3 regions of the Bacillus pretiosus genome follow, and region 2 is predicted to be linked to each of the others. Evidence: predicted binding sites of a transcription regulator. Region 2 holds the regulator's gene; each other region holds the start of a gene.
What was found. Region 2 encodes CtsR, which represses protease genes until heat stress. Its sites were predicted from a motif close to ATGGTCAATAAAGGTCAAACA; they were not measured.
Positions count from the first base shown of each region.

Region 1: clpP (ATP-dependent Clp endopeptidase proteolytic subunit ClpP) is a predicted target of CtsR. The motif match lies at 4,986-5,006, and genes of this name have one in related genera.
Region 3: clpB (ATP-dependent chaperone ClpB) is a predicted target of CtsR. The motif match lies at 2,156-2,176, and genes of this name have one in related genera.

Region 1 covers NZ_CM129593.1:4,896,069-4,906,884, forward strand. Annotated here, with positions in the region: gene rpoN (RNA polymerase factor sigma-54) at 1-18, opposite strand, end outside; gene ACU8YW_RS25445 (hypothetical protein) at 291-587, opposite strand; tRNA gene ACU8YW_RS25450 (tRNA-Arg) at 768-843, opposite strand; gene ACU8YW_RS25455 (DUF1657 domain-containing protein) at 1,049-1,255, shown strand; gene ACU8YW_RS25460 (YhcN/YlaJ family sporulation lipoprotein) at 1,349-1,834, shown strand; gene spoVAC (stage V sporulation protein AC) at 1,864-2,340, shown strand; gene spoVAD (stage V sporulation protein AD) at 2,341-3,357, shown strand; gene spoVAE (stage V sporulation protein AE) at 3,354-3,704, shown strand; gene ACU8YW_RS25480 (DUF1657 domain-containing protein) at 3,716-3,922, shown strand; gene ACU8YW_RS25485 (DUF421 domain-containing protein) at 3,943-4,812, shown strand; gene clpP (ATP-dependent Clp endopeptidase proteolytic subunit ClpP) at 5,053-5,634, shown strand; gene ACU8YW_RS25495 (HPr family phosphocarrier protein) at 6,030-6,278, opposite strand; gene whiA (DNA-binding protein WhiA) at 6,302-7,252, opposite strand; gene mgfK (gluconeogenesis morphogenetic factor MgfK) at 7,342-8,295, opposite strand; gene rapZ (RNase adapter RapZ) at 8,299-9,180, opposite strand; gene ACU8YW_RS25515 (NUDIX hydrolase) at 9,201-9,659, opposite strand; gene ACU8YW_RS25520 (DUF368 domain-containing protein) at 9,888-10,694, opposite strand.
Region 2 covers NZ_CM129593.1:90,788-101,603, forward strand. Annotated here, with positions in the region: rRNA gene ACU8YW_RS00500 (23S ribosomal RNA) at 1-1,605, shown strand, start outside; rRNA gene rrf (5S ribosomal RNA) at 1,655-1,770, shown strand; gene ctsR (transcriptional regulator CtsR) at 1,978-2,439, shown strand; gene mcsA (protein-arginine kinase activator protein McsA) at 2,613-3,161, shown strand; gene mcsB (protein-arginine kinase McsB) at 3,166-4,239, shown strand; gene clpC (ATP-dependent protease ATP-binding subunit ClpC) at 4,252-6,687, shown strand; gene radA (DNA repair protein RadA) at 6,784-8,160, shown strand; gene disA (DNA integrity scanning diadenylate cyclase DisA) at 8,164-9,237, shown strand; gene ACU8YW_RS00540 (PIN/TRAM domain-containing protein) at 9,399-10,502, shown strand; gene ispD (2-C-methyl-D-erythritol 4-phosphate cytidylyltransferase) at 10,519-10,816, shown strand, end outside.
Region 3 covers NZ_CM129593.1:1,153,666-1,164,481, forward strand. Annotated here, with positions in the region: gene ACU8YW_RS05995 (YitT family protein) at 1-46, shown strand, start outside; gene ACU8YW_RS06000 (DUF3813 domain-containing protein) at 72-269, opposite strand; gene ACU8YW_RS06005 (hypothetical protein) at 270-410, opposite strand; gene ACU8YW_RS06010 (Cof-type HAD-IIB family hydrolase) at 516-1,325, opposite strand; gene ACU8YW_RS06015 (YjzC family protein) at 1,815-1,994, shown strand; gene clpB (ATP-dependent chaperone ClpB) at 2,194-4,794, shown strand; gene ACU8YW_RS06025 (YjzD family protein) at 4,832-5,014, opposite strand; gene ACU8YW_RS06030 (lipase family protein) at 5,171-5,905, shown strand; gene ACU8YW_RS06035 (NAD-dependent epimerase/dehydratase family protein) at 5,935-6,807, shown strand; gene ACU8YW_RS06040 (ComZ family protein) at 6,861-7,037, shown strand; gene fabH (beta-ketoacyl-ACP synthase III) at 7,269-8,201, shown strand; gene fabF (beta-ketoacyl-ACP synthase II) at 8,233-9,471, shown strand; gene ACU8YW_RS06055 (DUF2268 domain-containing putative Zn-dependent protease) at 9,578-10,366, shown strand; gene ACU8YW_RS06060 (YjbA family protein) at 10,510-10,816, shown strand, end outside.

The DNA of each region.
Region 1 (10,816 bases), 450 kb from region 2:
TAAAAGACTTGCCTTCAAACTAATCTCCCCCTTGTTTCTATTGTACAATAAGTTTGGTAAAAGGAGAATGCTATCACAGACACCCATTCCAAAATATTATTAATTTATATGTATTAATGAGATTTACAACTTACAACCGAAATTTGAATAATATTGAAAGAAAATAATAGCGCGATAAAAATTATTACCACATACTAATAGTAAATCTTATTATCAGATATAACAAGTATTAATAAAAAAGGTCTGCACTTATATTTGTAAGTGCAGACCTTTTTATGCAGATAGATTCATTATGCTTCGTTAAATATAACATCCCCTTCTTCAGCAGGCCATTCACCTTCTAATTCCATGTCGTCTAACATCATTTCAGCCGTAAAGACAATCGCTATTAAATCCTTATGGTAGTCTCCGCTAGGCAAATAGTGATTAGGTCCAAAACAATCCCTATCAATTTCTTTATAGTGCACTTCCATATTTAACATGAATTTCAACATTTCATCGCCTGTAATTTCACCAGAATCAGACACAGCAACGGTTTTACGTTCGTTATCCCCTAAAATACTTAAATATCCACTAATTTTACGCACCTGCAATCCCCTCATACTATAATTTTTAGATAATTTTAGTATAAACTCATTACAAAATTAACAGAAGTACCTTGTAGGGCCATAACAAAAACCCCCTATACACAATTATTTCTAATCACATACAAGAGGTTGTTTTAAATTTACTATTTATTTTCAACACGTAACACCAACAATACATAACGCGCCCAGAGGGATTCGAACCCCCGGCAGACGTGGTACCGGAAACCACCGCTCTATCCGACTGAGCTATGGGCGCATGATTATAGAAAATAGTTCATTTTCTTTTCATAATAATAGCAATAAAATCCATCTAAATCAATAAAAATATCCCTGTAATCCTTTATGAACCTTAGTTAGGAATATATTAACAAAGTACTATCCCCTAAATTTTCCAATCATAAATTCATCCCAACTCACAAATTATAATCTTTGAATTGATATTCCAAAGGGGGCTTCATTCAATGACTGTAATTACAAAACTAAAGCAAACTGTTTCTGGATTAAAAAGTGCACAAGCTAGCTTAGAGGGATTCGCTCTTGATACGGATAACCAACAAGCAAAGCAACTTTTCCAAACAGCTGCAGAGCAAACGCAAACGATTATCGATTCTTTAAATCCACGCGTTGAAGAAGTCCAACAAGAAGAACCACAATACTCACAGCAATAACAGATTAGTCATGCTGTGAAATAGAAAAAGGATGATATGCAGTCATCCTTTTTCTATCACATTACATATTGCAATAGAAATGGAATGATAATCATGCGAAAACTCGGTCTCATAACCGCATTATTTGCCCTTCTATTTAGCTCTTTTACCGGATGTGATAATAGTCCCTTAGATAAAAAAGTGAAAGAAGAAGCAAAACGAACGGAGAAAGAAAAAGGTCCCAAACTAACAAAGACGAGTACGGAATCCTTTAATCAATCTATATCACAAGGAGCCAAGAAAAGGGCTCTCGCTATGGATGAAATTACAAAAAGCACAGCAGTGAATTCAAATTTGGATCTCTACATAGCAGTTCTACCTGAGCATCACGAAAGGTTTGGATTAAAGCCTCTGCGTAAGAAGCTTCAAAAGCAGCTAAGTGATGAGCATCCTACTTTCGATGTTCGTGTAAGTACTGATAAAAAAATCTTTATGTTACTCGAAAAGCTTGAGAGCAAAATTAAGAAAAAAGAAGTATCTAAAGACGAGATCAATAAGCAATTAAAACTCATTGGGAAAAAAATGGAGTCTAACACTTAACGCTTTTTAATAGAAAAGGAAGGATCGCAATGTCTAGTAAAGATAAGAACTTAACCCCTGTGCAACAAGAGTATAAAAAATTCGAGCAAGAACGCGAACCGAAGCGTCCTGTCTTGAAAAATTGTATTAAAGCCTTTTTCGTCGGTGGTTTTATTTGCTTCATCGGACAACTCATTTCTACGTTTTATATCACATATTTTGACTTCACTGAGCGTTCAGCAGGAAATCCAACAGTCGCAACTCTCATTTTCATTTCCATGTTACTAACTGGTTTTGGTATATATGACCGCTTTGGGCAGTTTGCTGGAGCAGGCACAGCTGTACCCGTTACTGGATTTGGTAACTCTGTTATTGCCGCATGTATCGAACACCGAACAGAAGGGTTCGTACTCGGCGTTGGAGGAAATATGTTTAAATTAGCTGGCTCTGTTATTTTGTTTGGTGTATTTTCAGCTTTCGTCATCGCACTTATTAAAACGATTCTCGTTCAATGGGGAGGGCTATAAATGTTACAAGGACACCGAACGTGGGTATTTGAAAATAAACCCGTTATTATTTCGACAGGAGTCGTTGGTGGACCGTTTGAAGCAAAAGGAAACATTCCAGAAGACTTCGATATCCTCCATGAAGATTTATGGCTCGGACAGGATTCCTATGAAAAAGCCCATAAAATTTTATTCGAAGAAGCTTGTAGCCGCGCTACTGAAAAAGCCAAGCTTCGTAAAGACGATATTCAATTCGTACTTGCAGGAGATTTAATTAATCAAATCACTCCAACAAGCTTTGCCTGCCGTACACTCGGAACACCATATCTCGGATTATTCGGAGCATGTTCTACTTCCATGGAAGGATTAGCGCTCGGGGCAAGTATTGTAAATGCAAAAGGCGCAAAATATTTATTAACCGGGGCATCTAGTCATAACGCCGCTGTAGAGAAGCAGTTCCGATATCCAACTGAATACGGCGGTCAAAAACCTCCTACCGCACAATGGACAGTAACTGGAGCTGGCGCAGCTATTTTAAGCGACACTGGACATGGTCCTAGAGTAACATCTGCAACAATCGGACGAGTGATTGATATGGGATTAACAGATCCTTTTAATATGGGTGGTGCGATGGCCCCAGCAGCTGTCGATACGATTGAGGCCCATTTACGCGAACGACAAATTGACGCCTCTTATTACGACTTAATTGTAACAGGTGATCTTGGACATGTCGGTCGCGAAATTGCTTATGACTTACTACATAAACACGGAACGAAAGTAACGAGCGAACAGTTTCAAGATTGCGGCATACTCATTTATAGAGAAGGGCAACCTGTCATAGCTGGTGCTAGCGGACCGGGATGTTCCGCAACAGTCGTGTACGGTCATTTATTAAACCGAATGAAAAGAGGAGAGTTCAAAAAAATACTTGTCGTTGCGACAGGCGCTTTACTATCTCCACTTACATTCCAACAAGAAGAAACGATTCCGTGTATCGCTCACGCCGTTTCGATTGAATTTGGAGGTGCAACGCAATGATTTTTTTCTGGGCTTTCGTCATCGGCGGACTCATATGTGTAATTGGCCAACTTATGTTTGATGTTGGCAAGCTAACACCCGCTCATACAATGGCAACACTCGTTGTTGCCGGTGCTATACTGGACGGATTCAACCTGTATGAACCATTAATCGACTTTGCTGGAGCCGGGGCAACTGTACCTATTACAAGTTTCGGTAATGCCCTCGTTCACGGCGCAATGGAAGAAGCTGCAAAACACGGCATCGTTGGCGTCATTACCGGAATGTTTAAAGTAACAAGCGCTGGTATTTCTGCTGCTATCATATTCGGATTCATTGGTGCATTACTATTCAAACCGAAAGGATAAGAGGTGTTTGTATGACAGTTATCGCTAGCGTTAAAACCTGCCTTGCTAGTGTAAGGGGCGCTCAAGCAAGTTTAAGCTCCCTTTCACTAAATTCACAGGACGCGGAATCAAAACGCGTATTTCATGAATGTATGTTAGAAATGGACAGCATCATCGCTGATTTACAGAATAGAGTTTCATTATTAGAACGTGAAGAACCTCAATATAAAGGGTTTTAAGTAGACTGGAGGAAATGACTATGTCTCACCTGCCGGAATGGACACTTGTCATTCTTCGCTCTGTATTCATATTAATTATTTTATTCGCTATTACGAAATGGTTAGGGAAAAGACAAATCTCTCAGCTCTCCTTTTTTGAATACATAGCCGGAATGACAATCGGTGACATCGCTGCCCAAGTATCTACAGGGCTCGATTCAAAATTTTTCCACGGCGTCTTTGCGATACTCATTTTCGCTGTGGTACCTTTTTTCACAGGAATCCTCTCCTTAAAGAACAAAACAGCTCGCGACTTCTTTGAAGGGAAATCTACCGTATTAATAAAAGATGGAAAAATACTCGAAGATAACTTAAAGAAAGAAAAATATACAAGTGACGAATTACTGGAACTACTCCGTGGAAAAAATGCTTTCAGCGTAGCTGATGTTGAATTTGCCGTACTAGAACCGAGCGGAGAATTAAATGTATTATTAAAGAAAGATCGCCAACCACTTACAGCAAAAGACGTTGGCTTAAAAGTACCGAATGAAAAAGAACCACAAACTGTTATTATGGATGGCAATGTCTTAGATGAACCTCTATCCTCTAGTGGACATAACCGCGCTTGGTTACATTCTGAACTAGAAAAGCTCGGTGTTGTTATTGAAAATGTCTTTCTCGGTCAAGTGGATTCATACGGACAACTTACTATCGACATTTATAATGACAAACTACAAATGCCTTCTCCTCAAAACAAGCCTTTATTATTAGCATCTTTAAAAAAATGTCATGCTGATCTTGAACTATTTTCCCTAGAAACAAAGTCGAAATCAGCAAGCGAAATGTATAGTAAAAACGCGAAACACATCGAAAAGATTTTAAATAAAGTAACCTATCTTTTAAAAGAATAGATATCACAAGAACGCTTCAGTAAAAAGGCGTTCTTTTCTTTTTACTACAGATTTCATGACGTTTAAATTTATGTAATTCGGTTATGATGTTGAAGATACATAAGCAGGGAATTTCAAAAACATAGCGAATAATTCATGGTACAACTACATATTTTTTTGATTTAAAGTGGTTTCGTTTGACCTTTATTGACCATAATTGTATTATAAGACTAAGAAAGCTTTAGAAGGAGGAAATAACAGATGAATTTAATTCCTACAGTAATTGAACAAACAAATCGTGGAGAACGCGCTTACGATATTTACTCTCGACTATTAAAAGACCGCATCATTATGCTTGGTAGTGCAATTGATGACAACGTAGCTAACTCAATCGTTTCCCAGCTTTTATTCTTGGAATCTCAAGATCCAGAAAAAGATATTCACATCTACATCAATAGCCCTGGTGGTTCTATCACAGCAGGTATGGCAATTTACGATACAATGCAATTTATTAAACCACAAGTATCAACAATCTGTATCGGTATGGCTGCATCTATGGGTGCATTCTTACTTGCAGCAGGTGAAAAAGGAAAACGTTATGCACTTCCAAACAGTGAAGTAATGATTCACCAACCACTTGGCGGAGCACAAGGTCAAGCGACTGAAATCGAAATCGCTGCAAAACGTATCCTATTCTTACGTGAAAAACTAAACCAAATTCTTGCTGACCGCACAGGTCAACCACTTGAAGTACTACAACGCGACACAGACCGCGACAACTTCATGACAGCTGAAAGAGCTCTAGAATACGGCTTAATCGATAAGATCTTTACAAATCGTTAATACTTAAAAGCGGAAGCGGCTCGTTCAGAATCGCAGGGCGATGGAGCCCCTGATTCCGAGGCGCTTTTTGCCTCGAATGAAGGGGCGAAACGACCGGAGATTCTAGCCGCTGGAGCTGGATAGACTAAAAGCGGAAGCGCCCTATAATTGGGCGCTTCTTTTATATATTGTTCCCCGCTCACATACCCCACCTAGTATAACCCTAAATATATCGGCGATTTTTCAAATATATCGACCGTAACTCCAATTATATCGGCGATTATTTTAATATATCGACGATTCGACACAACTTATCGACTTACCGACAATCCTCGACAAGCATGCACCCCCTACATACCCGACTCCCAACACCAAATAACAAAACAAAAAAGCTATCGCACATGCGCGATAGCTTCTTATTGTATATATGCAGCTAATGCTTCTAAAGCTTCTTCTGCATCTGAACCTTCTGTTGTAATTGTTATCATGCTACCAGTTCCAATTGCTAAGCTCATAATCCCCATTATGCTCTTTGCATTCACTGTCTTTCCATCTTTCTCGATGAAGATATCCGCATGAAAGCGATTGGCCTCTTGTACAAACAACGCAGCCGGACGTGCTTGTAAACCGTTTTTTAATGAAACCTTAACTCGTTTTTGAACCACAGCTCCATTTCCCCTTTAACCTCTTATTTTTTTGCTACCGCTTCCCCCGCGCGTAATTTCTCTGCAATCTCATCGATTTTACGCAAACGATGATTAATACCCGATTTACTAATTTTCCCCCCGGATACCATCTCGCCTAACTCTTTCAATGTTACATCTTGATAATCTCTTCGTAATTGTGCAATTTCTCGCAGTTTATCTGGTAATATATCAAGACCAACTGTCTCATCAATATAACGGATATTTTCAATCTGCCTTAGCGCTGCACCAATTGTTTTATTTAAATTGGCTGTTTCGCAGTTCACTAAACGATTTACTGAATTACGCATATCGCGAACGATTCGAATGTCTTCAAATCTTAAAAGTGCATTATGAGCGCCTATAATATTTAAAAACTCCGTAATCTTTTCTGCTTCTTTCAAATACGTAATGTACCCTTTTCTTCTTTCCAACGTCTTACTATTTAAATCAAATCCGTTCATCAATTCACATATAGCATCATTATGTTCCTTATATAACGAAAAGACCTCTAAATGATAAGATGATGTTTCTGGGTTATTTACTGAACCACCTGCTAAAAATGCACCTCGTAAATACGATCGTTTACAACATTTCTTCTCGATTAATTCCTGGGATATATTTCGAATTAACGAAAAGTCATCTCGAACAATATGAAGATCAGCTAATATTTCGCGAGACTTCTCAACAAGCCGCACAATATATACATTATTTTTCTTCAATCGCATTTTTTTACGAACAAGTAATTCTACCGTCACGTCATATCCTTTTTTCAAAAGCGTATAAATCCTTCTTGCGATTGCCGCATTCTCCGTTTGAATATCGATAGATAGACGACGGTTTGAAAAAGAAAGCGATCCGTTCATTCGAAGTAACGCTGATAATTCTGCTTTCTCACAGCATTCCTTCACCTCAAGATTCGTTAGCTCTTTCTTTGTTTCTGATGCAAATGACACAGTCAACACCTCCTTATACGATTACTTTGGAACAAAAATCTTGTCCTATATGAAATGATGAGCGTTACCTCAAACGAGGCAACGCACATCTACAACAGTGAATATAAAATAGAAGCTAGTTTTAATGTATCGTGCCTTACAACACGATCATCATACTTCGCTAATTGATCTTGAATGACATCAATATTGCTCTCTGTAAAACGCTCTTCATCTACTACAACTGGTGCCGACATTTCTTCCTCATACAACTGACGTAATTCACAAGGAATATCACGGTTATTTACAATTGCAGTATCGATAAATGGTTTACCTAAATGATCATGTAACGCCTGCACATGGTCAAACGCAGTATATCCCATCGTTTCACCAGCTTGCGTCATAACATTACACACATATACCTTCTTCGCTTTTGCAGCAAGAACAGCATCCCCGATTTTGTTAACAACTAAATTCGGTAATATACTCGTATACAAACTTCCTGGACCAAAAACAAGTAAATCAGCTCGTTTAATCTCAGCCAACGTTTCATGTAACGGCTCTACATCTTCTGGAGTTAAAAAGACGCGGTTAATCTTCTTCCCAGAATAAGGAATCTTTGATTCACCTGTTACAATTTCTCCATCTTCTAGTTCCGCATGAAGTACCGCACTTTGGTTCGCTGCAGGTAACACACGTCCTCTGACATTTAACACTTTACTCGTTTCCGTAATCGCATGGAAGAAGTCTCCTGTAATCGAGGTCATACCCGCTAATAATAAATTTCCTAACGCATGACCTTTCAGCCCGTCTCCCGTTGTGAAACGATGCTGAAATAAAGCTTCCACCAGCGGCTCTACATCTGATAACGCAACAAGTACGTTACGAATGTCACCTGGGGGTGGAATTTCGAGCTCATCACGTAATCTACCTGAACTGCCACCATCATCAGCGATTGTAACAACTGCTGTAATATCAACCGGATATTGTTTTAATCCTCTTAATAAAACAGAGAGTCCAGTACCGCCTCCCATGATAACAATTTTAGGTTTTCTCTCTTTTTTCATCCCTTAATGGCCCTTTCTCTTCTCCACATCACGATGAGATACATGAACGCTATACTCTGGTTTCAAATGTTTCCCAAGGTATTCTGTAAGCGTAACAGAACGATGCTGTCCACCTGTACATCCAATTGCAATTACAAGTTGACTCTTGCCTTCTCTTTTATAATGAGGCAGCATGAAAGTAATAAGATCCGTCAATTTTTCTAAAAACTTATGTGTCTCATTAAATTTCAGCACATACGATGAAACTTCTTCATCTAGTCCTGTTAATGGCTTCATATGTGGAATGTAATATGGATTTGGTAAAAAACGAACATCAAATACTAAATCTGCATCAATTGGAATACCGTACTTAAATCCAAACGACATAACATTTACACGAAATGCTTGCTCAGTTTCAGTTGAAAACAGATGAACAATTTTTTCACGTAATTCTTTCGGTTTTAAATCCGATGTATCCAGCACAATATTCGCTCGTGCCTTCATATCAGTTAATAAGCCACGCTCCATCTCAATTCCCTTTAAAGGCAAACCAGTTGGTGCAAGTGGATGCGAACGTCTCGTTTCTTTATAACGAGTTACAAGCGTGCCATCTTTCGCATCTAAGAATAAAATATGAGGAATAATCCATGTACGTTCTGATAAATCATCAAGTGCTCCCCATAAATGTTCGAAAAACTCTCGGCCACGTAAATCAACGCCAAGTGCCACTTTATTCATTTTCCCTTTTGAATCCGCCATAAGTTCAATAAACTTCGGCAATAACATCGGTGGTAAATTATCTACACAAAAATATCCTAAATCTTCAAAACTTTGTAAAGCTACTGTCTTTCCAGCTCCAGACATTCCTGTAATAATTACCATTTTTATATCATTATTCTCTGTCATCGTATCCTCTCCTTGACGGTTTAACTCGGATCTAATCGATATGAAAGCAACTCAAAATCTGGGGTATATACAAATGTACCGTAGATTATGCCATTTCCTTTAATTAAATAATCAATAATGTGATAATCTCCTGGTGCCATTGCTAAATCATCAATTTTGTCAAATGTATGCCAACCAATGATGCCTTCTTCGCTCTCTAGTTTGTTTTCTCCTGCAAAATCTGTCGCTAAAAAGGAGAACATCATCCATTCAGAAACAACTTTATCACCTTCTTGGATGACAAAGGTGAAGACCCCTTTTAACGCTGGGTTCTTTAAATAAATACCTGTTTCTTCACGATACTCGCGAACAACGGAATCTCTTACTGTCTCACCACGCTCCATTTTCCCGCCTGGTGCAACCCACCAATTTCGGCGAGGTTTTTGGAGTAAGAGTACTTCATTATCTCTAATTAACACACAGTTTGTCACTCTTTGCATGTTTCTTCACCTCAGCTACTTGCAGTAAATTTCTCACTGCATACTCATTTCATTATACTATCAAAAACAGTTTGCTACAACGAAGGAGCCAGTCCTCTTTCGCTAAGCACATGCTACTCAACAATTTTAAAAAAGCTTTCTAGAACAAGCAATGTAAATGCCTAGACTTTCAATGAATAGCATGAAAAATCCCCTTAACGATTTTTATCGCCAAGGGGATTAAAGTCCTTATTTCTTACCGAAATAAGTAACAATCGCAAATCCTAAAATAAAGGTAATAATTGAACTTATAATTGAAAATCCTCCAGTTGGAATACCAGGGAACACAATTACAATCGAGCCGATAACAAGTCCAATAATTGCCGCAAATGTCATACTTTTATAACGATCTAACAAGAAACTAATTCCTTTACTACTTACAACAAACCCCGCCATAACACCAGCACCGATAACTACGATTAAAGGTAAGTTCAGTGTAGTTAAAGCATTAATTGCTGTCGGATACACACCAATAATTAATAAAATAAATGATCCGCTAATTCCAGGAAGCAACATAGCCATACTAGCCATCCAGCCCGCGAAAAATAAACCAATTGCATTTAAAATTGTTAACGTCGTAATTGGATCTGCTGCCTTATCTGGTTTAAAGAAAGCTGTGATCGCAACAAGAATTGCTGCAACTATTAATAAAACAATGTGCTTACCTTTAAACGACGACTTTGCATCAGCTTCTCTCATTAACATCGGTAATATACTAATAATTAAACCGAGGAAGAAAAATTGAGTCGGTTCATAATGATTTGCAAGTAAATATTTAATAACGTGACTTAACGTTAAAAACGCTGCTGCCACACCAGCTGCAAGGGGAATTAAAAACCCTAAATGTTTTTTCCATTCGCGACTAAAGAATCCACTAATTGCCGCAAGCAATTGTTCATAAATCCCTAACACAACAGCGATTGTACCGCCGCTCACACCAGGAATTAAATCACTAACGCCCATACAAAATCCACGATATATATTACGCCATTCCATACTGAATAAATTCCTCATTTCTTATAGTGATTTTTCCGTAAAGTCCAGTATATCAATAAGAAAGCTTATAATCCCAATATTTTTTGACAAAACTTTGACATTTTCATAAAAAAAAGAAAGCT
Region 2 (10,816 bases):
AGACGGGTGAGAATCCCGTCCACCGAATGCCTAAGGTTTCCTGAGGAAGGCTCGTCCGCTCAGGGTTAGTCAGGACCTAAGCCGAGGCCGACAGGCGTAGGCGATGGACAACAGGTTGATATTCCTGTACCACCTCTTTATCGTTTGAGCAATGGAGGGACGCAGAAGGATAGAAGAAGCGTGCGATTGGTTGTGCACGTCCAAGCAGTTAGGCTGATAAGTAGGCAAATCCGCTTATCGTGAAGGCTGAGCTGTGATGGGGAAGCTCCTTATGGAGCGAAGTCTTTGATTCCCCGCTGCCAAGAAAAGCTTCTAGCGAGATAAAAGGTGCCTGTACCGCAAACCGACACAGGTAGGCGAGGAGAGAATCCTAAGGTGTGCGAGAGAACTCTGGTTAAGGAACTCGGCAAAATGACCCCGTAACTTCGGGAGAAGGGGTGCTTTCTTAACGGAAAGCCGCAGTGAATAGGCCCAAGCGACTGTTTAGCAAAAACACAGGTCTCTGCGAAGCCGTAAGGCGAAGTATAGGGGCTGACACCTGCCCGGTGCTGGAAGGTTAAGGAGAGGGGTTAGCGTAAGCGAAGCTCTGAACTGAAGCCCCAGTAAACGGCGGCCGTAACTATAACGGTCCTAAGGTAGCGAAATTCCTTGTCGGGTAAGTTCCGACCCGCACGAAAGGTGTAACGATTTGGGCACTGTCTCAACCAGAGACTCGGTGAAATTATAGTACCTGTGAAGATGCAGGTTACCCGCGACAGGACGGAAAGACCCCGTGGAGCTTTACTGTAGCCTGATATTGAATTTTGGTACAGTTTGTACAGGATAGGCGGGAGCCATTGAAACCGGAGCGCTAGCTTCGGTGGAGGCGCTGGTGGGATACCGCCCTGACTGTATTGAAATTCTAACCTACGGGTCTTATCGACCCGGGAGACAGTGTCAGGTGGGCAGTTTGACTGGGGCGGTCGCCTCCTAAAGTGTAACGGAGGCGCCCAAAGGTTCCCTCAGAATGGTTGGAAATCATTCGTAGAGTGCAAAGGCATAAGGGAGCTTGACTGCGAGACCTACAAGTCGAGCAGGGACGAAAGTCGGGCTTAGTGATCCGGTGGTTCCGCATGGAAGGGCCATCGCTCAACGGATAAAAGCTACCCCGGGGATAACAGGCTTATCTCCCCCAAGAGTCCACATCGACGGGGAGGTTTGGCACCTCGATGTCGGCTCATCGCATCCTGGGGCTGTAGTCGGTCCCAAGGGTTGGGCTGTTCGCCCATTAAAGCGGTACGCGAGCTGGGTTCAGAACGTCGTGAGACAGTTCGGTCCCTATCCGTCGTGGGCGTAGGAAATTTGAGAGGAGCTGTCCTTAGTACGAGAGGACCGGGATGGACGCACCGCTGGTGTACCAGTTGTTCTGCCAAGGGCATAGCTGGGTAGCTATGTGCGGAAGGGATAAGTGCTGAAAGCATCTAAGCATGAAGCCCCCCTCAAGATGAGATTTCCCATAGCGTAAGCTAGTAAGATCCCTGAAAGATGATCAGGTTGATAGGTTCGAGGTGGAAGCATGGTGACATGTGGAGCTGACGAATACTAATAGATCGAGGACTTAACCATATAATATGTAGCAAATGTTATCTAGTTTTGAAGGAATATGCCTTCATAGTTTGGTGATGATGGCAGAGAGGTCACACCCGTTCCCATACCGAACACGGAAGTTAAGCTCTCTAGCGCCGATGGTAGTTGGGACCTTGTCCCTGTGAGAGTAGGACGTCGCCAAGCAACTAAACACGAGTCAAATGACTCGTGTTTTTTCGTGTTTTCTTTTATAATCCATAGTAATTAAAAAATGTGTTTAAATAATTATTATTTTGATTAAATACAGGGGAATGTGGCTAGGATAGTGAATAAGCAAAAGAGTTGCAAATTTTATTAATACGTATATAATTAAAGTCAAAGATAGTCAAAGTCAATAAAGGTGGCGGATAAATGAGAAATATATCTGATATCATTGAGCAATATCTAAAGCAAGTTATTGACTTAAGTAATAATAATGTGATTGAAATCAAAAGAAATGAGATTGCGGATCGATTCGAGTGCGTACCATCTCAAATCAATTATGTAATCAATACCCGTTTTACGATAGAAAGAGGATTTGTAGTAGAAAGTAAACGTGGTGGAGGAGGTTACATTCGCATTATAAAAGTCAAACTGCATGACGATATAGACATGATTGATCAAATGCTTCATATGATTGATCATAGCGTTGCGCAAGGGAATGCAGAGAGTATGATTATACGTTTAATAGAAGAGGGAATCATAACAAATCGTGAAGCTAAACTTATGTTAAGTGTACTAGATCGTTCTGTATTATCAATGGATGTTCCTTCTCGAGATGAACTTAGGGCTCGAATATTATGCGCAATGTTAAGAACACTGAAATATAAATAAATATAGCTTTTGTAAAAGAATAATAACTAAGAGATAAGGCAGTTAAATATTGTAGAGGTTTTGAAAAAAGAACACGCACTTTTATTTAAACAAGTAAAGGAAAGTGAACAATCTAGTAATGTATGAAAAGTACTATCAGATAGATCGTTCCTATTGTAAAGGTGGGGATAGTGATGACTTGTCAAAACTGTAATATAAGACCAGCAACTTTACATTATACAAAAGTAATCAACGAAAAGAAGACGGAAGTTCATCTTTGTGAGCAATGTGCAGAACAAAGTGGCTATACGTCTTTCTTTCAATCACCGCAGTCTAACTTTTCATTCCATGATTTATTTGCTGGGTTATTACACGGTGAATCAACAATGTTTGAAGAAGGACAAAACGGGCTTTCGAATACAAGTATATTAAGGTGTCCAGATTGTAAGATGACATATGAGCAATTTACAAAGGTGGGACGGTTTGGATGTGCTTCTTGTTACGATACATTTAAGGAACATTTAAAGCCGTTATTAAAACGTCTGCACGGCGGACATACAGATCATTGTGGAAAAATTCCGGAACGTATAGAAGGAAATCTTCACTTAAAGAAAGAATTAGATGAACTAAAACTCATTCTGAAACAATACGTACAGAAAGAGGAGTTTGAGAAAGCTGCTGAAGTAAGGGATAATATTCGAGGTCTTGAAAATCAGCTTAGTGAGCATAGAGAGGGGGAATAGTTCTATGTCACTGGACAAAATTATGAATGAAGCGATTAGTCCATGGATGAAGGGGGATGGCCCTGATTCTGATATTGTTTTAAGTAGTCGAATTCGTTTGGCTCGTAATTTTAAAAAATATCAATTCTCTACTATGCAAAACGAAGAAGAAGCTAGACAGATTCATGAATTATTTAAAAAGGAATTTATAAATAAAACGGTAGAACCTTTTGGAGAGTTTGAACTATTAAAAATGAATGAATTAACGCCTCTTCAAAGGAGAGTATTAGTTGAAAAGCATTTAATTAGTCCTAACCTTGCAGGAACAGAATATGGAGCATGTCTATTATCAGAAAGCGAACATATTAGTGTTATGCTTAATGAAGAAGACCACATTAGGATACAGTGCTTATTTTCAGGGTTACAGTTATCAGAGGCTATTCAAAGTGCCAATCAAATAGATAATTGGATAGAGGAAGAGGTTGAATATGCTTTTGATGAATCACTTGGATATATAACGAGCTGCCCTACTAACGTTGGTACAGGATTGAGGGCTTCCGTAATGATTCACTTACCGGGACTCGTTTTAACGAAAAGAATTAGCCGCATTATACAAGTAATTCAAAAATTAGGGTTAGTAGTAAGAGGAATATACGGTGAAGGTAGCGAAGCGTTAGGTAATATATTTCAAGTGTCAAATCAAATGACGCTAGGAAAATCTGAAGAAGATATTATTGCAGATTTAAAAAGTGTCATTCAACAAATCATACAGCAAGAAAAAATGGCTAGAGAATTAATTGTACAAAATTCAAGTATTGAGCTTGAAGATAAGGTTTATCGCTCTTATGGCATACTAGCAAACAGTCGGTTAATTCAATCTGCAGAAGCGGCCACTTGCTTATCAGATGTACGACTTGGTATTGATTTAGGATATATAAAAGGTGTATCGAGAAATATTTTGACTGAGCTAATGGTTCTTACACAACCAGGCATTTTACAACAATATGCAGGCGGACCTTTAGGACCAGAAGAAAGAGATTATCGAAGAGCAACCTTAATCCGTGAGCGATTACGTATTGAAAAAACTAAGCGCAAGTAGGAGGCGATTTCTATGATGTTTGGAAGATTTACAGAAAGAGCACAGAAAGTATTAGCTTTATCTCAAGAGGAAGCAATTCGTATTGGGCATAATAATATTGGAACAGAACACATTTTACTTGGGCTTGTACGCGAAGGGGAAGGAATTGCAGCAAAAGCGTTAATTGCTCTTGGATTAAGTCCAGAGAAGGTTCAAAAAGAGGTAGAAGCGTTAATTGGACGCGGAACAGAAGCTTCTCAAACTGTACATTATACACCGCGTGCTAAAAAGGTTATTGAGTTGTCTATGGATGAAGCTCGTAAATTAGGTCATTCTTACGTTGGAACAGAACATATCTTGCTTGGTTTAATCCGTGAAGGTGAAGGTGTAGCAGCACGTGTTTTAAATAACTTAGGTGTTAGCCTAAATAAGGCAAGACAACAAGTATTGCAACTCCTTGGAAGTAATGAAGCAAGTTCAGGTCACCAAGGTGGTTCTTCAACGAATGCAAATACACCGACACTGGATAGCTTAGCACGTGATTTAACAGTTGTTGCACGTGAAAATCGTCTAGATCCTGTTATCGGTCGTGGTAAAGAAATTCAACGTGTAATTGAAGTTTTAAGCCGTAGAACAAAAAATAATCCTGTATTAATTGGAGAACCTGGTGTAGGTAAAACGGCAATTGCAGAAGGATTAGCACAACAAATTGTAAATAATGAAGTTCCTGAAACATTAAGAGATAAGCGTGTTATGACACTAGATATGGGTACAGTTGTAGCTGGAACGAAATATCGTGGTGAATTTGAAGATCGTTTAAAGAAAGTTATGGATGAAATCCGTCAAGCTGGAAACATTATTCTATTTATTGATGAACTTCATACATTAATTGGTGCAGGTGGAGCAGAAGGTGCAATTGATGCATCTAACATTTTAAAACCATCTTTAGCACGCGGAGAGTTACAATGTATTGGGGCGACAACCTTAGATGAATATCGTAAATATATTGAAAAAGACGCGGCTTTAGAAAGACGTTTCCAACCAATTCACGTTGATGAGCCAAGTTTAGACGAATCAACTCAAATATTGAAAGGTTTACGTGATCGTTACGAAGCGCATCACCGTGTATCTATTACAGATGATGCAATTGATGCAGCTGTAAAGCTTTCAGACCGCTATATTACAGATCGTTTCTTACCAGATAAAGCAATTGATTTAATTGATGAAGCTGCTTCAAAGGTTCGCTTACGCTCTTATACAACACCACCAAATCTAAAAGAGCTTGAAGTAAAACTTGAGGAAATTAGAAAAGAAAAAGATGCAGCTGTGCAAAGTCAAGAATTTGAAAAAGCTGCTTCCTTACGTGATATGGAACAACGCTTACGTGAAAAGTTAGAAGATACGAAGCGTCAATGGAAAGAGCAACAAGGAAAAGAAAACTCAGAAGTGACAGTAGAAGATATTGCAAATGTCGTTTCTACGTGGACTCGTATACCGGTTTCTAAACTTGCACAAACAGAGACTGATAAATTATTAAACTTAGAATCCATTCTTCACAACCGTGTTATTGGTCAAGATGAAGCGGTAGTAGCTGTAGCGAAAGCTGTTCGTCGTGCTAGAGCAGGATTGAAAGATCCGAAACGTCCGATTGGTTCATTTATTTTCTTAGGACCAACAGGTGTAGGTAAAACAGAACTAGCAAGAGCATTAGCAGAATCTATGTTCGGTGATGAGGATGCAATGATTCGCATCGATATGTCTGAGTACATGGAGAAGCATTCGACTTCTCGTTTAGTTGGATCTCCTCCAGGATATGTTGGATATGAAGAAGGTGGACAATTAACAGAAAAGGTTCGCCGTAAGCCATATTCAGTTGTCCTATTAGATGAAGTAGAGAAAGCTCATCCTGATGTGTTTAACATTTTACTACAAGTATTAGAAGATGGTCGCTTAACGGATTCTAAAGGGCGTACAGTTGATTTCCGTAATACAATTGTTATTATGACATCTAACGTTGGTGCAGATGCGTTAAAACGTAATAAACATCTTGGATTTAACGTACAAGATGAGAGCCGCGATTATTCAGATATGAAAGGTAAAGTAATGGATGAACTGAAAAAGGCATTTCGTCCAGAATTCTTAAACCGTATTGATGAAATTATCGTGTTCCATATGCTTGAGAAAAAACATATTCAAGAGATTGTAACACTTATGGTGAATCAGTTAGTGAAGCGCTTAAAAGAGCAAGAGATTGAATTGCATTTAACAGAAGGAGCGATTTCAGCCATTGCTGATAAAGGATTTGACCGAGAATACGGTGCTCGTCCGCTTCGTAGAGCAATTCAGAAACATGTAGAAGATAGACTATCGGAAGAACTTTTAAAAGGTGCTATTGAGAAAGGACAAAAAGTTATCTTTGATGTTGAAGGGGAATCATTTGTCATTCATAGTGCTGAAAAGGTAAAATAAGTATAGACAAACTAAGAGGGCTACGAGATAGCCCTCTTTCTTGTACGAGAAGGATAAACTGTTTATAGATGAAAGTGAAGTGAAATATAAAACGATATGGCTAAAAAGAAAACAAAATTCACATGTCAAGAGTGTGGTTATCAGTCACCAAAATATATGGGGAAATGCCCTGGTTGTGGTCAATGGAATACGCTTGTTGAAGAGATGGAACCGGTTGTATCATCAAGACGCCTTAATTATGCCAATGCAATTCAATCGGAAGTAACAAAACCAAGACGCCTAACAGAAGTAGAAACAAAATCTGAGGCACGTATTGAAACGAAATTCCAAGAGTTTAACCGTGTACTTGGTGGTGGGATTGTAGATGGATCCTTAGTACTTATTGGTGGAGACCCTGGGATTGGGAAATCAACATTGTTATTACAAATTTCATCGCAATTAGCAGATTCTTCATATGATGTACTATACATATCAGGTGAGGAGTCAGCAAAGCAGATTAAACTTCGTGCAGATCGTTTGCATGTAAAGGGTAGTAATCTATTTGTTGTAGCAGAAACTGATCTACAGCGAATTGCAGCGCACATTGAAGAAATGAATCCAGCTTTTGTTGTTATTGACTCTATTCAAACGATACATTTACCTGAAGTGACGTCAGCCCCAGGAAGTGTAGCGCAAGTACGTGAATGTACAGCGGAATTAATGAAACTTGCAAAAACGAAAGGAATTCCTATTTTTATCGTCGGACATGTAACAAAAGAGGGGGCAATTGCAGGACCTCGTATGTTAGAACATATGGTCGATGCAGTTCTTTACTTTGAAGGAGATCGTCATCATACATATCGTATTTTGCGAGCTGTGAAGAATCGTTTTGGCTCCACGAATGAAATGGGTATTTTTGAAATGAAAGAGCTCGGTCTTGCGGAAGTCTTAAACCCTTCTGAAATTTTTCTTGAGGAAAGACCCGTTGGAGTCGCAGGATCAACAGTAGTTGCCTCAATGGAAGGAACAAGACCGGTTTTAGTAGAAATACAAGCATTAATCTCCCCTACTAGTTTTGGAAACCCTCGAAGAATGGCGACGGGAATTGATCATAACCGTGTATCGCTTATTATGGCAGTGCTAGAAAAAAGAACAGGTTTATTATTGCAAAACCAAGACGCATATTTAAAAGTAGCAGGTGGTTTGAAATTAGATGAACCAGCAATTGATTTAGCTGTGGCTTTAAGTATTGCTTCAAGTTTTAGAGATAAATCTACGACACCAACTGATGCAGTAATAGGAGAAGTAGGATTAACTGGAGAAATAAGAAGAGTATCAAGAATTGAACAACGTGTACAAGAAGCAGCTAAATTAGGATTTCAACGTGCTATTATTCCTAGAAAAAATTTGGGAGGATGGACAATTCCGGATGGAATTGAGGTAGTAGGTGTATCTAATTTAGGGGAAGCGCTTCGTTTGACATTAGGAGGCTAGGCTATGGAAGAAAACAAGCAACGTGTCAAAAGTATGATTAATATTTTACAGCTCGTGGCCCCAGGAACACCACTGCGCGAAGGGATAGATAATGTGCTTCGCGCACAAACAGGGGGACTAATTGTTCTTGGATATAATGAACAAATTAAAAGTATTGTTGATGGGGGATTTCACATTAATTGTGCATTCTCTCCTGCTAGTTTATACGAATTAGCAAAAATGGATGGGGCACTTATTTTAAATGAAACTGGAAGTAAAATTTTAATTGCAAATGCACAGTTAGTTCCAGAGGCATCTATTGATTCTATTGAAACAGGTATGCGCCACCGGACGGCAGAGCGTGTAGCAAAGCAGACAGGTAGTCTCGTTGTGGCTATTTCACAAAGACGTAACGTAATTACACTATATCAAGGGAATTTACGTTATACACTAAAGGATATAGGTGTTATTTTAACAAAGGCAAACCAAGCTATTCAAACGTTAGAAAAATATAAGGCTGTATGGAATGATGGTATTACGAATTTGGGCATTCTAGAATTTGAAGAAGTCGTTACAATGTCCGAGGTGGTTCATGTGTTACATAGTGTTGAAATGGTACTGCGGATTAAAAATGAAATATTGAGCTATATTCATGAGTTAGGAACGGAAGGTAGGTTAATTCGTTTACAACTTACAGAACTACTAGCTGATTTAGAGGCAGAGGCAGCGTTATTAATTAAAGATTATTATCAAGAAAAAACACAAGACCATCATCAAATTTTGAAAAAGTTACAAGATCTTGCGAATACACAACTTCTAGAGGATAGCGATTTAGTTAAATTGCTTGGCTATCCAGGACAAATGAGTTTAGAAGAAAGTGTGACGCCGAGAGGATACCGAATCACAAGCAAAATTTCGCGCGTTCCGCCACTTATCATTGAAAATTTAATTAATCGATTTAAGACTTTGCAAGGTGTTTGTCGAGCAACTATTAATGAATTGGATGATGTGGAAGGAATTGGAGAAGTAAGGGCGAAGAAAATACGAGAAGGCTTAAAAAGAATCCAAGAGCATCTCTATATGAGTAGACACAATTAAGAATATTACATTGATTCCATAATATAACGACACTAGAACATTTTTGGTATAAGATATGGTATATTGGTAAATAAAACTATTTATAAAAAAAACACGTCCGCTTTTGCATTCGGCGTTTTGATTAGCGAAACAATGGTTAATAATGAGTAGGAGGTGGTTGGATGTTAAAACGGATTGTACAGCTCTTCTTTCTAGTAATTGGCGGAGCGTTAGGGATTTACTTAATCCCAAAAGTTATTAATGTATTAGACATCGGTGCCGTTCCTTTATTGGAAGGATCGTATGTTCGTGCAATTATTGGTGCAATTATTTTATTTTTAACAACATTTTGGCTTGTAGATTATATTGTTCAACTTATTAAGCATATTGAAGAGGCTCTTGTAAAGGCGCCTGTAGCGGATGTTTTATTTGGTACATTAGGGTTAATCTCTGGTCTTATTGTTGCATATTTAATTTTAATACCAATTCGTGAATTTACAATTCCAGTTATTAGCACAGTGTTGCAAGTGTTCTTTACTCTTTTACTTGGATATTTAGGATTCCAAGTAGGGTTTAAAAAGAGGAATGAATTGCTAGGATTATTTACATTACCACAACGTGGGAAGAAGAAAAATAATAATAGTGAGAATGAAGAAACTGAGGTAGAAGAATCTACAACTCATTGGAAAATTCTCGATACGAGTGTAATTATCGATGGGCGTATTGCTGATATTTGCCAAACAAAGTTTTTAGAAGGAACAATTGTGATTCCACAATTCGTGTTAGAAGAACTTCAGCACATTGCCGATTCTTCTGATGCTTTAAAGCGTAATCGTGGTCGCAGAGGATTAGATATTTTAAATCGTATTCAAAAAGAGATGCCGATTCCGGTAGAAATTTATGAAGGCGATTTCGATGATATTCAAGAAGTGGATAGCAAACTTGTAAAGTTGGCGAAAATCACTGGTGGAACGGTAGTAACGAATGATTTCAATTTAAACAAAGTTTCTGAATTACAAGGGGTAACGGTGTTAAATATTAACGATTTAGCTAATGCAATTAAACCTGTTGTACTCCCAGGTGAAGAACTGAGTGTTTATGTTGTCAAAGATGGAAAAGAACAAAATCAAGGTGTTGCATATTTAGATGATGGCACGATGATTGTAGTAGAAGATGGTAGAGAATATGTAGGTTCACAACTCAATGTGCTTGTTACTAGTGTGTTACAAACATCGGCTGGGCGTATGATTTTCGCCAAACGTAAATTATTAGAAAAAGCATTATAAGTAGAGGATTATTAATATGTATACATTAATTATTCCAGCAGCTGGTCAAGGTAAGCGGATGGGTGCTGGTAAAAATAAGTTGTTCTTACTTATTAATGAAGTACCGATTATTGTGCATACGTTACGTGCTTTTGAAAAAGATAAAGCGTGCAAAAGTATTATTATGGCAATTAACGAAGAAGAACGTCCGTATTTTGAAGAATTAATGCAGAAGTATCCAATTGAAAAGCCAGTACAATTTATTCAGGGCGGAGCCGAAAGGCAAGATAGTGTATATAACGCCATTCAGCATACTAGTGATGTTGAGTATGTTC
Region 3 (10,816 bases), 1.1 Mb from region 2:
CGTATTACAGACGGTCGGAGTGTTTGGTTTGTTTCGAAAAGATTAAAGAGGACCAAAGCTGGTCCTCTTTTTTAATGTAAATTCGTAATATTTTGCAACTGCTCCTGCATTTCACGTAGCTGAACTTTTTCAGCTGTTGAAGAGTTTGCATAAGCAGAGTGCAAAGCGTTTTTTGCTCTATATACGAGATCTTGTTGCTCAGTACCGCTTGAACAAGTGACGGCATTTGCAACGGCATCTCTAGCTTGTTGGAATAGTAAGTTCCCCATTTAAACCCCTCCAAAAGAAGAGTTACTTCTCGCTTTTTCTGCCTCAGCTAATGTACCACGGTACGGGAATCTTGCATCATGCTTCATAACAGCATCGGCTCCTTGTTGGATAAAACGTTTTGATTTGTTCTTTTTACCCATTCGAAAAACCCCCTTTATTTAGCTGAAAACAATCGACGCGCTGACTTTTGCGTCTAATAATAGTATGAGCGTTTGGCGAGAAACTATAAGCAGGGAATTTTTAGATTATAATCCAAGAACCTCTTCTAAATATAGCGCAATACCATCTTCTTCATTCGTTAATGTCGTATGATTTGCGAGTGATTTTAATTCAGGAATTGCATTACCCATTGCGATGCCGTGACCAGCAAATTCAATCATTTCAAAGTCGTTATCTTCATCACCGAAAGCGATAATTCGCTCTTGTGGAATGTTGTAATGACTAGAAATTTTTTGTAATCCGACAGCTTTATTTAACCCACTTTTCACGATTTCAATAATCGGCCAAGGTGCGCCCCATTTTCTATGGTCGATTACTTCAGCATGCATATCAGTTAAATGTTGACGAATTGCACTGGAATGCTCGTCATGTGCGTCAATTAATAAGCAGGTTGGATGATCGTTTAAAATATTTAATAAGTCTCCTGTAAAAATCTTTGGAGAACCGAATTCGAAAATATGTTTTTTATCTTCATCAATTTCACGAACATACACATCGTCCATTACTTCAGCATATATATTTTTTACACCAAAATCAAAGCAAGCTCGGACAATTTCTTGGGCTGTTGCTAGCTCAAGAGGAGAGTGATGTGTTCCCCACTTTGAATCAAGAGGATGATGTACGTAAGCACCATTAAAGTTTACGATTGGTGTATTAAGACCGAGTTCTTTGTAGTAATCAAAACTAGCACGGAAGGGACGTCCCGTTGAAATAACGACAATATGTCCTTGCTCCTTTGCTTTTGCAATTGTATGTTTTGTTCGAGTGGAAATTATTTTGTTGTCTGTTAATAAAGTGCCGTCTAAGTCTAATGCGATTAAATGCTGTTTATTCATAATTTCACCTCTTATAATATTTTTTTTTCTATCTGTATTTCCGTTTTTAATATGCAGAAATAAGAGGTTAAACTGGGTGAGAAAACCAAAGATGGAAAGTTCACTATATATCCATCTTACGTCGCAAAGTACTGCGGTGTCTACTATTTCTCGCTGGAAATTAAGAAAAGTCAACGTCTTTTTAGAAAGTTCAAACAATGTTTCTTTCATTATGTACAAATTGTGAAAAGGGTTACATTGCTCGTATGATGAGGCTTATAATGAACATGTAATCTTCTCGTATATGTTTGACTCTCCTTTGAAGCTAGCCTATAGTAGGTTGGTTTCTTTTTTTTCTGCAAATAGGAAAGAAATCCCTTCCTAAGCTTGTGTCATTCATGTATATGTACAAGAACGAAATGTAGTACTTGTTTCCTAAACATGACAGAAAAGCTTTCTTTTAAAATGGATATACTAATGAGGCAAAGACGTCATGGAAGGAGAATGGAAATGGGACAAAATCGCAGGTTTCGTTCTGGACAAAAAGCGCCAAACGATGGTATTTACGTAGAAATTGGTGAAACAGGAAGTATGGTAAAAGATCCGCAAATGGTGAAATTAACTGCGGGTGAAAAGTTTCCAGATAACGCGAATCATAACCGTCAGTGGACATATAAAAGAAAACCGTAACAGGAGCCGCAATCATTATTGCGGCTTTTTTGTCGTTACGCATTGCGTATATTTTTTCAGTTGTATAATGAATGTTCCCTTTTTCTTTTTCCAATAATAAGTTTGAAAATACATAAGCAAAATTATTGTATAAAAAAGTCAGTTGGCGTATAATCAAATCAAAGGTCAAAGAAAGTCAAACATTTGGAGGACTGTAAAGATGGACTTAAATCAAATGACAACAAAAACACAAGAGGCGATTATGAGTGCCCAATCTTTAGCGGTATCTCATCATCATCAAGAAGTAGATACTGTTCATCTCTTGTTTACATTATTAGAAGAGCAAGATGGATTAGCAGTGCGTATTTTTCAAAAAATGAATGTCGATATAGAAGCGTTAAAGCAAGGCGCCGAAAGTTTAATTAAGAAAAAACCTTCTGTAACGGGAAGCGGTGCAGAAGTAGGAAAATTATATATAACAGGTGCTCTGCAACAACTACTTGTAAGAGCAGGAAAAGAAGCAGAGAAATTGCAAGATGACTACATTTCAGTTGAACATGTATTGCTTGCTTTTTCAGAAGAAAAAGGCGATATAAATCAATTACTTACAAGATTTCACATTACGAAAGATAACTTATTACAGTCTTTAATGACAGTTCGGGGGAATCAAAGAGTGACTAGTCAAAATCCAGAAGCAACTTATGAAGCGTTGGAAAAATATGGTCGTGATTTAGTGGCGGAAGTGAGAGCAGGGAAAATTGATCCTGTTATCGGTCGCGATAGTGAAATTCGACGTGTAATCCGCATTCTTTCACGTAAAACGAAAAACAACCCGGTTTTAATTGGTGAACCCGGTGTTGGTAAAACAGCAATCGTTGAAGGATTAGCACAGCGTATTGTGAAGAAGGATGTACCAGAAGGATTAAAAGATAGAACAATCTTCGCATTAGATATGAGTGCGCTTGTAGCTGGAGCGAAATTCCGTGGTGAGTTTGAAGAGCGTCTGCAAGCTGTATTAAATGAAATTAAAAAGAGTGAAGGTCGCATTTTATTATTCATTGATGAACTTCACACAATCGTCGGTGCTGGTAAAACAGAAGGTGCGATGGACGCAGGAAATATGTTAAAACCGATGCTTGCGCGTGGTGAACTGCATTGTATCGGGGCGACAACGTTAGATGAGTATCGTAAATATATTGAGAAAGATCCAGCACTAGAAAGACGTTTCCAACAAGTATTAGCAGAAGAACCAACTGTTGAAGATACAATTTCCATTTTACGTGGTTTAAAAGAGCGTTTTGAAATTTATCATGGTGTAAATATTCATGACCGCGCGATTGTAGCAGCATCCGTTTTATCAGATCGATATATTTCGGATCGTTTCTTACCAGATAAAGCGATCGATCTTGTTGACGAAGCGTGTGCAACAATTCGAACAGAGATTGATTCTATGCCAACAGAATTAGATGAAGTAACGCGCCGCATTATGCAGCTGGAAATTGAAGAAGCGGCTCTTGGAAAAGAGAAGGACTTTGGTAGCCAAGAGCGCCTGAAAACGTTGCAACGTGAATTATCGGATTTAAAAGAAGTTGCAAGTGGTATGAGAGCGAAATGGGAAAAAGAAAAAGAAGATATTCATAAAGTGCGTGACTTACGTGAACATTTAGAGCGTCTGCGCCGTGAATTAGAAGAAGCAGAAGGTAATTACGATTTAAATAAAGCAGCGGAACTTCGTCACGGGAAAATTCCTGCAATTGAAAAAGAGTTAAAAGAAGCAGAAGAAATGGGTGCACATAATAAACAAGAGAATCGCTTATTACGTGAGGAAGTAAGTGAAGAAGAGATTGCTGATATTGTTTCACGCTGGACTGGTATTCCTGTCGCAAAACTCGTTGAAGGTGAACGCGAGAAATTACTACGCTTAGAGCAAATTTTATCAGAGCGTGTCATCGGACAAGAGGAAGCGGTAAGCTTAGTATCAGACGCAGTTCTTCGTGCACGCGCTGGTATTAAAGACCCGAACCGTCCAATTGGTTCCTTCATCTTCTTAGGACCGACAGGTGTTGGTAAAACAGAACTTGCAAAAACGTTAGCGCAGTCTTTATTCGATAGTGAAGAGCAAATGATTCGTATCGACATGTCTGAGTATATGGAGAAACATGCTGTGTCACGCTTAATTGGTGCGCCTCCTGGATATGTTGGATATGAAGAGGGCGGTCAATTAACAGAAGCGGTAAGACGTAAACCGTATTCAGTTATTTTGTTAGACGAAATCGAAAAAGCACATCCAGAAGTATTCAACATTTTATTACAAATGTTAGATGATGGACGCATTACAGATTCTCAAGGACGTACAGTAGACTTTAAAAACACGGTTATTATTATGACTTCAAATATTGGATCTGCTCATTTGTTAGATGGATTAGAAGCAGATGGCTCAATTAAAGAGGAATCAAGAGAACTTGTAATGGGGCAATTAAGAGGACATTTCCGACCAGAGTTTTTAAATCGTGTCGATGAAATTATTTTATTCAAACCTCTTACAACGAATGAAATTAAAGGTATTGTTGATAAAATTGTAAAAGAATTACAAGGTCGTTTAGCTGACCGTCATATTACAGTAGAATTAACAGACGCAGCGAGAGAATTTGTTGTAGAAGCTGGCTTTGATCCGATGTACGGAGCTCGTCCATTAAAACGATATGTACAGCGTCAAGTTGAGACGAAATTAGCGAGAGAATTAATTGCAGGAACAATTACTGATAACAGTCACGTAGTTGTTGATGTAGAAAATAACGAATTAGTCGTTCATGTAAAGTAAAATAAAAAAGAGTTCGGATAAAATCCGGACTCTTTTTTTAGTGTTGTTCTACTGGCTCGTTTGGAATTGTAGCTGAAATTGCTAGTACTAATACCGCAAGAACAACTGAGAAAATAGACGCTTGGTTAAAATCGTATGTACCGCCAGTCATAGAGCCGATTACGTAGCTCATCATATGTACAAGCGCGAACGACCAAATTAATGCCCAAATGAAACGCATATTTTACACCTCTATTCGTTCAATCTGTCCTTATTGTAACACAATTGAAAAAAGAATATAGAAAAATATTTGTAGATTTTTCAACGCAAATTTGCATTCCGTTCATACATTATAGAAGAGTACTTTTATACGTTTAGAAAATAAGGCGGGGGAAAAATGAGTATTACGGAACGTTTTTTTTATTTAGAAAAAGAACCATGTGTCATTTATTTACCGGAGAAGCCAAATGGATTTTCTGTTATGCTTCTCGGTGATTATAACTACTTTATTGAGAATGGTACAAGTTTATGGACACAGCATGCAGGTAGATCTTATTTTTTACATGGCCTTATTGAGGAAGGCTACACGGTCTTTTCCTCTAATTTATACGGAAGACATTGGGGAAACGACCAATCTGTTCGTCTAGCAAAACGTTTATATGACGTTGTTTTGAGAAAAGAGACATTAAATGCGAAAATGCACATTATGGCAGATGGTATGGGTGCACTTGTAGCACTTGAAATGATGAACAAATACCCTGAATGTATACGCTCTGTCATTATGTTAAATCCATGTTTAGATTTACCAGAATATGTGGAGTTTGAAAAAGAGCATAAGTTTTTTTACAAAAGATTAGTGAAGGAATTAAGTTTGGCGTATGATTCCAAAGAAGAAGAATTAGAATCCAAAATAAATAAGAAATCATTTACGCTTCTTCCGTCTTGTGTACCTGTTAAAGTTTTCGTATCAACACAAGAAAAAAGAGGAAGAAAACAGTTGTTACGTAAATATGAGAAAATGAGGCAATTCAATCAATGTGATACTTCTGTCTTATTCCATCTGCAAGATGTGAAATATAAAATGGTTAGGCAAACGACTGATTTCTTTAAAAAATATGAAGAAGAATTGTGAAGCTCCCATATACATAAATGAGGAGCTATTTGTTTCAAGGAGAAAGGGTTGGTGGTATGGAGCGCGTGCTAATTATAGGTGCACTTACGTTTGTAGGTTATCACCTTGTGAATAAAATGATTGCAGAAGAAGTAGAAGTGTACGGTCTTGATTTTGATGAATTCGAGAATATGAAAAAAATTAATGAAGAGAAGTTATTGTTGATTGGACGAAATGCGTTATTTACGTATTATTCGATAAGAGATGAAGATGGATGGAGATCAGTAGAAGGAGAGAAGTTCGATACGGTTTACTTTTGCTTGTATGAGCCAAATCAACAAAGTGGTTTTCGGAATGAAAGAGTTATATTACAGTATTTAAAGCGGATTATAAGACTGTGTGCAGAGCAGAAAGTGAAGTTAAATCTAATTTCTTCTATTGAAGTAGGAAACGCAGATGAATCTGAAAATAAACGTTTATTTTTGAAAGTGGAAGAAGGATTGAAAAAAGGAGAGGCACCATATAGTGTATTTCGAGTTCCTACATTATATGGGCCATGGCAACCATCTTTTATGATGTATCATCAGCTCATTTTATCAGAACTGGATGAGAAAGAGTGCCATTATGCGAGCGAGGAAAATGGAAGTGATCTATTGTACGTGGAAGATGTATGTGAATACTTATGGGAAAATGGAATGAACGAGGAGCATCTCGGCATATACAATTTACTTAGTGGTAAAAAGTCATTATGGAAAAAAGGTATGAACCTTTTACGTGCAGCGGATAAAGTGAATAAAAAGAATGAGGAAGAACGAAATGATGCTGTCGAGGTTATTTCGATAAAAAGAAATACCCCGTTAGAATACGGTTTAAATAAACAATTGGCACATATGAAAAAATATAAAGAGTTATACGAAGGATAGCGAGCGTGTTACACTATGTATGTGAAAGTTTTAATGGAGAGGAAGAACATAATATGAATGAGAAAAGCATGCAATTTTTACAAATCGCAATGAAGCATTTACCAGAAGCAAAGGCCATCTTAGATTCGAATGGAATTGCGCTTGATATGGAGAAAGCACAACCAGTATTAGAGTTATTGATGAAAGTTATGAACGAAGCATATGAGCTTGGGAAAGCAGATAAAGAATAAAACCTTCTTTTTTGGAAGGGAAGAGAGGCTCGAACCGTGGATAGAAGCGGTTCGGGCCTTTTTATATTTCAAAAGAAACAGGAAAGGTATGTTTCTGTTTCTTTTAATAAACAATAAAGTGAATAATGCTGGATTTATGTTTTAGCTGAAATATATTCTAGACAAAAATACATTTATGTTTTAAAATTAGTACCAAGTCATAATAATTGATATAAAACGGAGGGCTGCGATGTGAACGTGGGCATTTTAGGGATCGGAAGATATGTGCCAGAAAAAGTAGTCACAAATCACGATTTAGAGAAAATCGTAGATACATCTGATGAATGGATTCGTACGAGAACGGGAATTGCAGAAAGACGCATTGCCGATGATACAATAGATACTTCATATATGGCGGTAGAGGCTTCTAAAAAAGCACTTGAAGATGCCGGGATTAGCGGAGAGGATATCGACCTGATTTTAGTGGCAACAGTAACACCAGATCGAGCATTCCCAGCAGTAGCTTGTGTCATTCAAGAAGCCATTGGCGCAAAACACGCAGCCGCAATGGATTTAAGTGCAGCGTGTGCTGGTTTTATGTACGGAATGATTACAGCGCAGCAATTTATTCAAACGGGAACTTATAAAAATGTATTAGTAGTTGGTAGTGATAAACTATCTAAAATTGTAGACTGGAATGATCGAAATACAGCAGTACTATTTGGAGACGGAGCCGGTGCTATCGTAATGGGGGCGGTTTCAGAAGGAAGAGGCGTTCTATCTTTCGAATTAGGAGCAGACGGAAGCGGCGGTAAGCATCTTTATCAAGACGAGTATGTTATGATGAACGGCAGAGAAGTCTTTAAATTTGCTGTTCGCCAACTTGGTGATTCCTGTCTTCGCGTGTTAGAAAAAGCGGGACTTACGAAAGAGGATGTGGATTTTTTAGTACCACATCAAGCGAATATTCGTATTATGGAATCTGCAAGAGAGAGATTAAATTTACCACAAGAAAAAATGAGTATGACAATTGAAAAGTTTGGTAATACATCAGCTTCTTCAATTCCAATTGCAATGGTAGAGGAATTGCAAAATGGACGTATTCAAGATGGTGATTTAATTATACTTGTTGGTTTCGGCGGCGGATTAACATGGGGAGCAGTTGCTCTTCGTTGGGGTAAATAAGGACTGAGAGAAAAAAAGGAGTGTATTTTGTATGGAGAAAAAGAGGGTCGTAATTACAGGACTAGGAGCTGTTACACCGATCGGAACAGATGTTGAAACAGCGTGGGAAAACATTAAAAAGGGTGTATCTGGAATCGGACGACTTACAAGAATTGATCCGGAACTGTTTCCAGCAAAAGTAGCAGCAGAAATTAACGACTTTGAAGTCGAGAAATATATTGATAAAAAAGAAGCGCGCCGTATGGATCGCTTTACACAATATGCAGTAGCAGCAGCGAAAATGGCAGTTGCAGATGCAAAGCTTGAAATTACAGAAGAAAACGGACCTCGAATTGGTGTATGGATTGGTTCTGGTATTGGTGGTATGGAAACATACGAAGAACAATTTAAGATTTTTACTGAGAAAGGTCCGCGCCGCGTGAGCCCATTTTTCGTACCAATGATGATCCCAGATATGGCAGCAGGTCAAGTATCGATCGCAACAGGAGCAAAAGGAATTAACACTTGTTCTGTAACGGCTTGTGCATCTGGTGCAAACTCAATTGGTGATGCATTTAAAGCAATTCAACGCGGTGATGCTGATGCAATGATAACAGGCGGAGCAGAAGCGCCGTTAACAAGTATGGCATTTGCAGGATTTAGTTCAGCGAAAGCATTAACATTTAATGAAGATCCAGCAACAGCTTGCCGTCCATTTGATAAAAACCGTAGTGGTTTCGTAATGGGTGAAGGTTCAGGTATTTTAATTCTCGAAGAATTAGAGCACGCATTAGCTCGTGGTGCTCACATTTATGCGGAAATCGCTGGTTACGGTGCAACTGGTGATGCATTCCATATTACAATGCCGGCTCCTGGCGGTGAAGGCGGCGTGCGTGCAATGCGTCAAGCTTTAGCAGATGCAGGTCTACAGCCAGAAGATATTGATTACATTAATGCGCACGGTACAAGTACGGATGCGAATGAAAAGTATGAAACGATGGCAATTAAAGAAACGTTCGGTGAGCATGCGTACAAAGTAGCAATTAGCTCAACGAAATCAATGACAGGTCACTTATTAGGAGCAGCTGGTGCTGTTGAAGCGATCTTCTCAATTAAATCAATTACAGACGGAGTAATCCCTCCAACAATTAACTATGAAACACCAGATCCAGAATGTGACTTAGATTACGTACCGAATAAAGCGAGACAACAAGAAGTAAATGCAGTATTAAGTAACTCACTAGGATTCGGTGGTCATAACGCAGTATTAGTATTTAAATCGTATAAATAATAGATGAGATAAGGAGTTTTTTCGCAATATATTGCGAAAAAACTCCTTATTTATTTTTACGTCTTTTTCTCCTTTTGCATATACATAAGAAAAAGGAGGGATAAAGATGGGGATTGTTGAAACTGCTGAGTGGTTACATCTATATTATGGACGGCCAGAAAAGCTGTGTGAAAAGTTTACGAAGTATATCCCGCTGCCAAAAGACAGGTTGTATCGCTTTTTAATTTCTAAAGGTATGTACCGCCCAGTTATACGAGGAGAACAAGAAGTAAAAGAGTTAGAGGAAAAGGAAGTTTGGAAAGAGTTACGTACGGAGTATGAGAAACTGAAAACCTGGTTAAAAGGTCCAGATGTCCCTGTCTTTATTTTATTATCAGATTCCTATAATCGAACTGTACAAGAAGAGTATAACGGTAGGGCGGGATTATCTATGCGTCACGTTATTTTCTTATTCGTATGTGGACGGAATTCGGTGGAAGAATTAAAGGTGTTATTGGCGCATGAATATCATCACATATGCAGGTTACATCAAATTGAGACGAAAGAAACAGAATATACATTACTTGATACGATGATTATGGAAGGGCTAGCTGAGCAAGCGGTAACGGAAAGATATTCAGAAAAAAACAATGCACCGTGGACGACGTATCTTTCAAAAGAAGAGGCTATTTATTATTGGAAAAATGTTGTACATGAAAGAATAAGTATAAAACGAGGAACAAGGGAGCACGACATCTTATTAAATGGATTTCACTCTTATCCAAAGATGCTGGGCTATGCGCTTGGATTTCATATTGTCAAAGATTGTGTGACATTGGAAGGAGAAGATACACTTTCTTTATTATCTATAGATGCAAAAGAAATATTGAATAAAGCAAATACATTTCATATATAAAAAACAGGAGCTCTATTTCCTGTTTTTTTTAGTATTAATAGAAGAAAAAATAATAATTAGAATATATTTCCTTAGGTGGAATAAAGTTAAGAAAAATTGAACATAATGATTGATACAAACAGTAGTGAAGTGAGGGGTAGTGAATGTTATATCTACATGATGTATGGGTAAATTGGTTTGAAGGTGAAGAGAATGGGTATAACGTTTGTCATTTTTACGAATGGCGGAAAGATGATACGATTGAGCTATTAGATCAAGTGCCATTATTAAAAGTAGATGCCACATTATATCATTACATCGAGGACGAATTGTTAGAGCTTCCGCAAAAATTGTTGGAAGACGTACATCATAAGGCATATATTCGTAAAAATCATGAACGTTTGCAGCAAGAGTATTGCTTTGTTGTTACAGATGGAAAAGGAATTATTGCGATTGACACAATTGGTTACA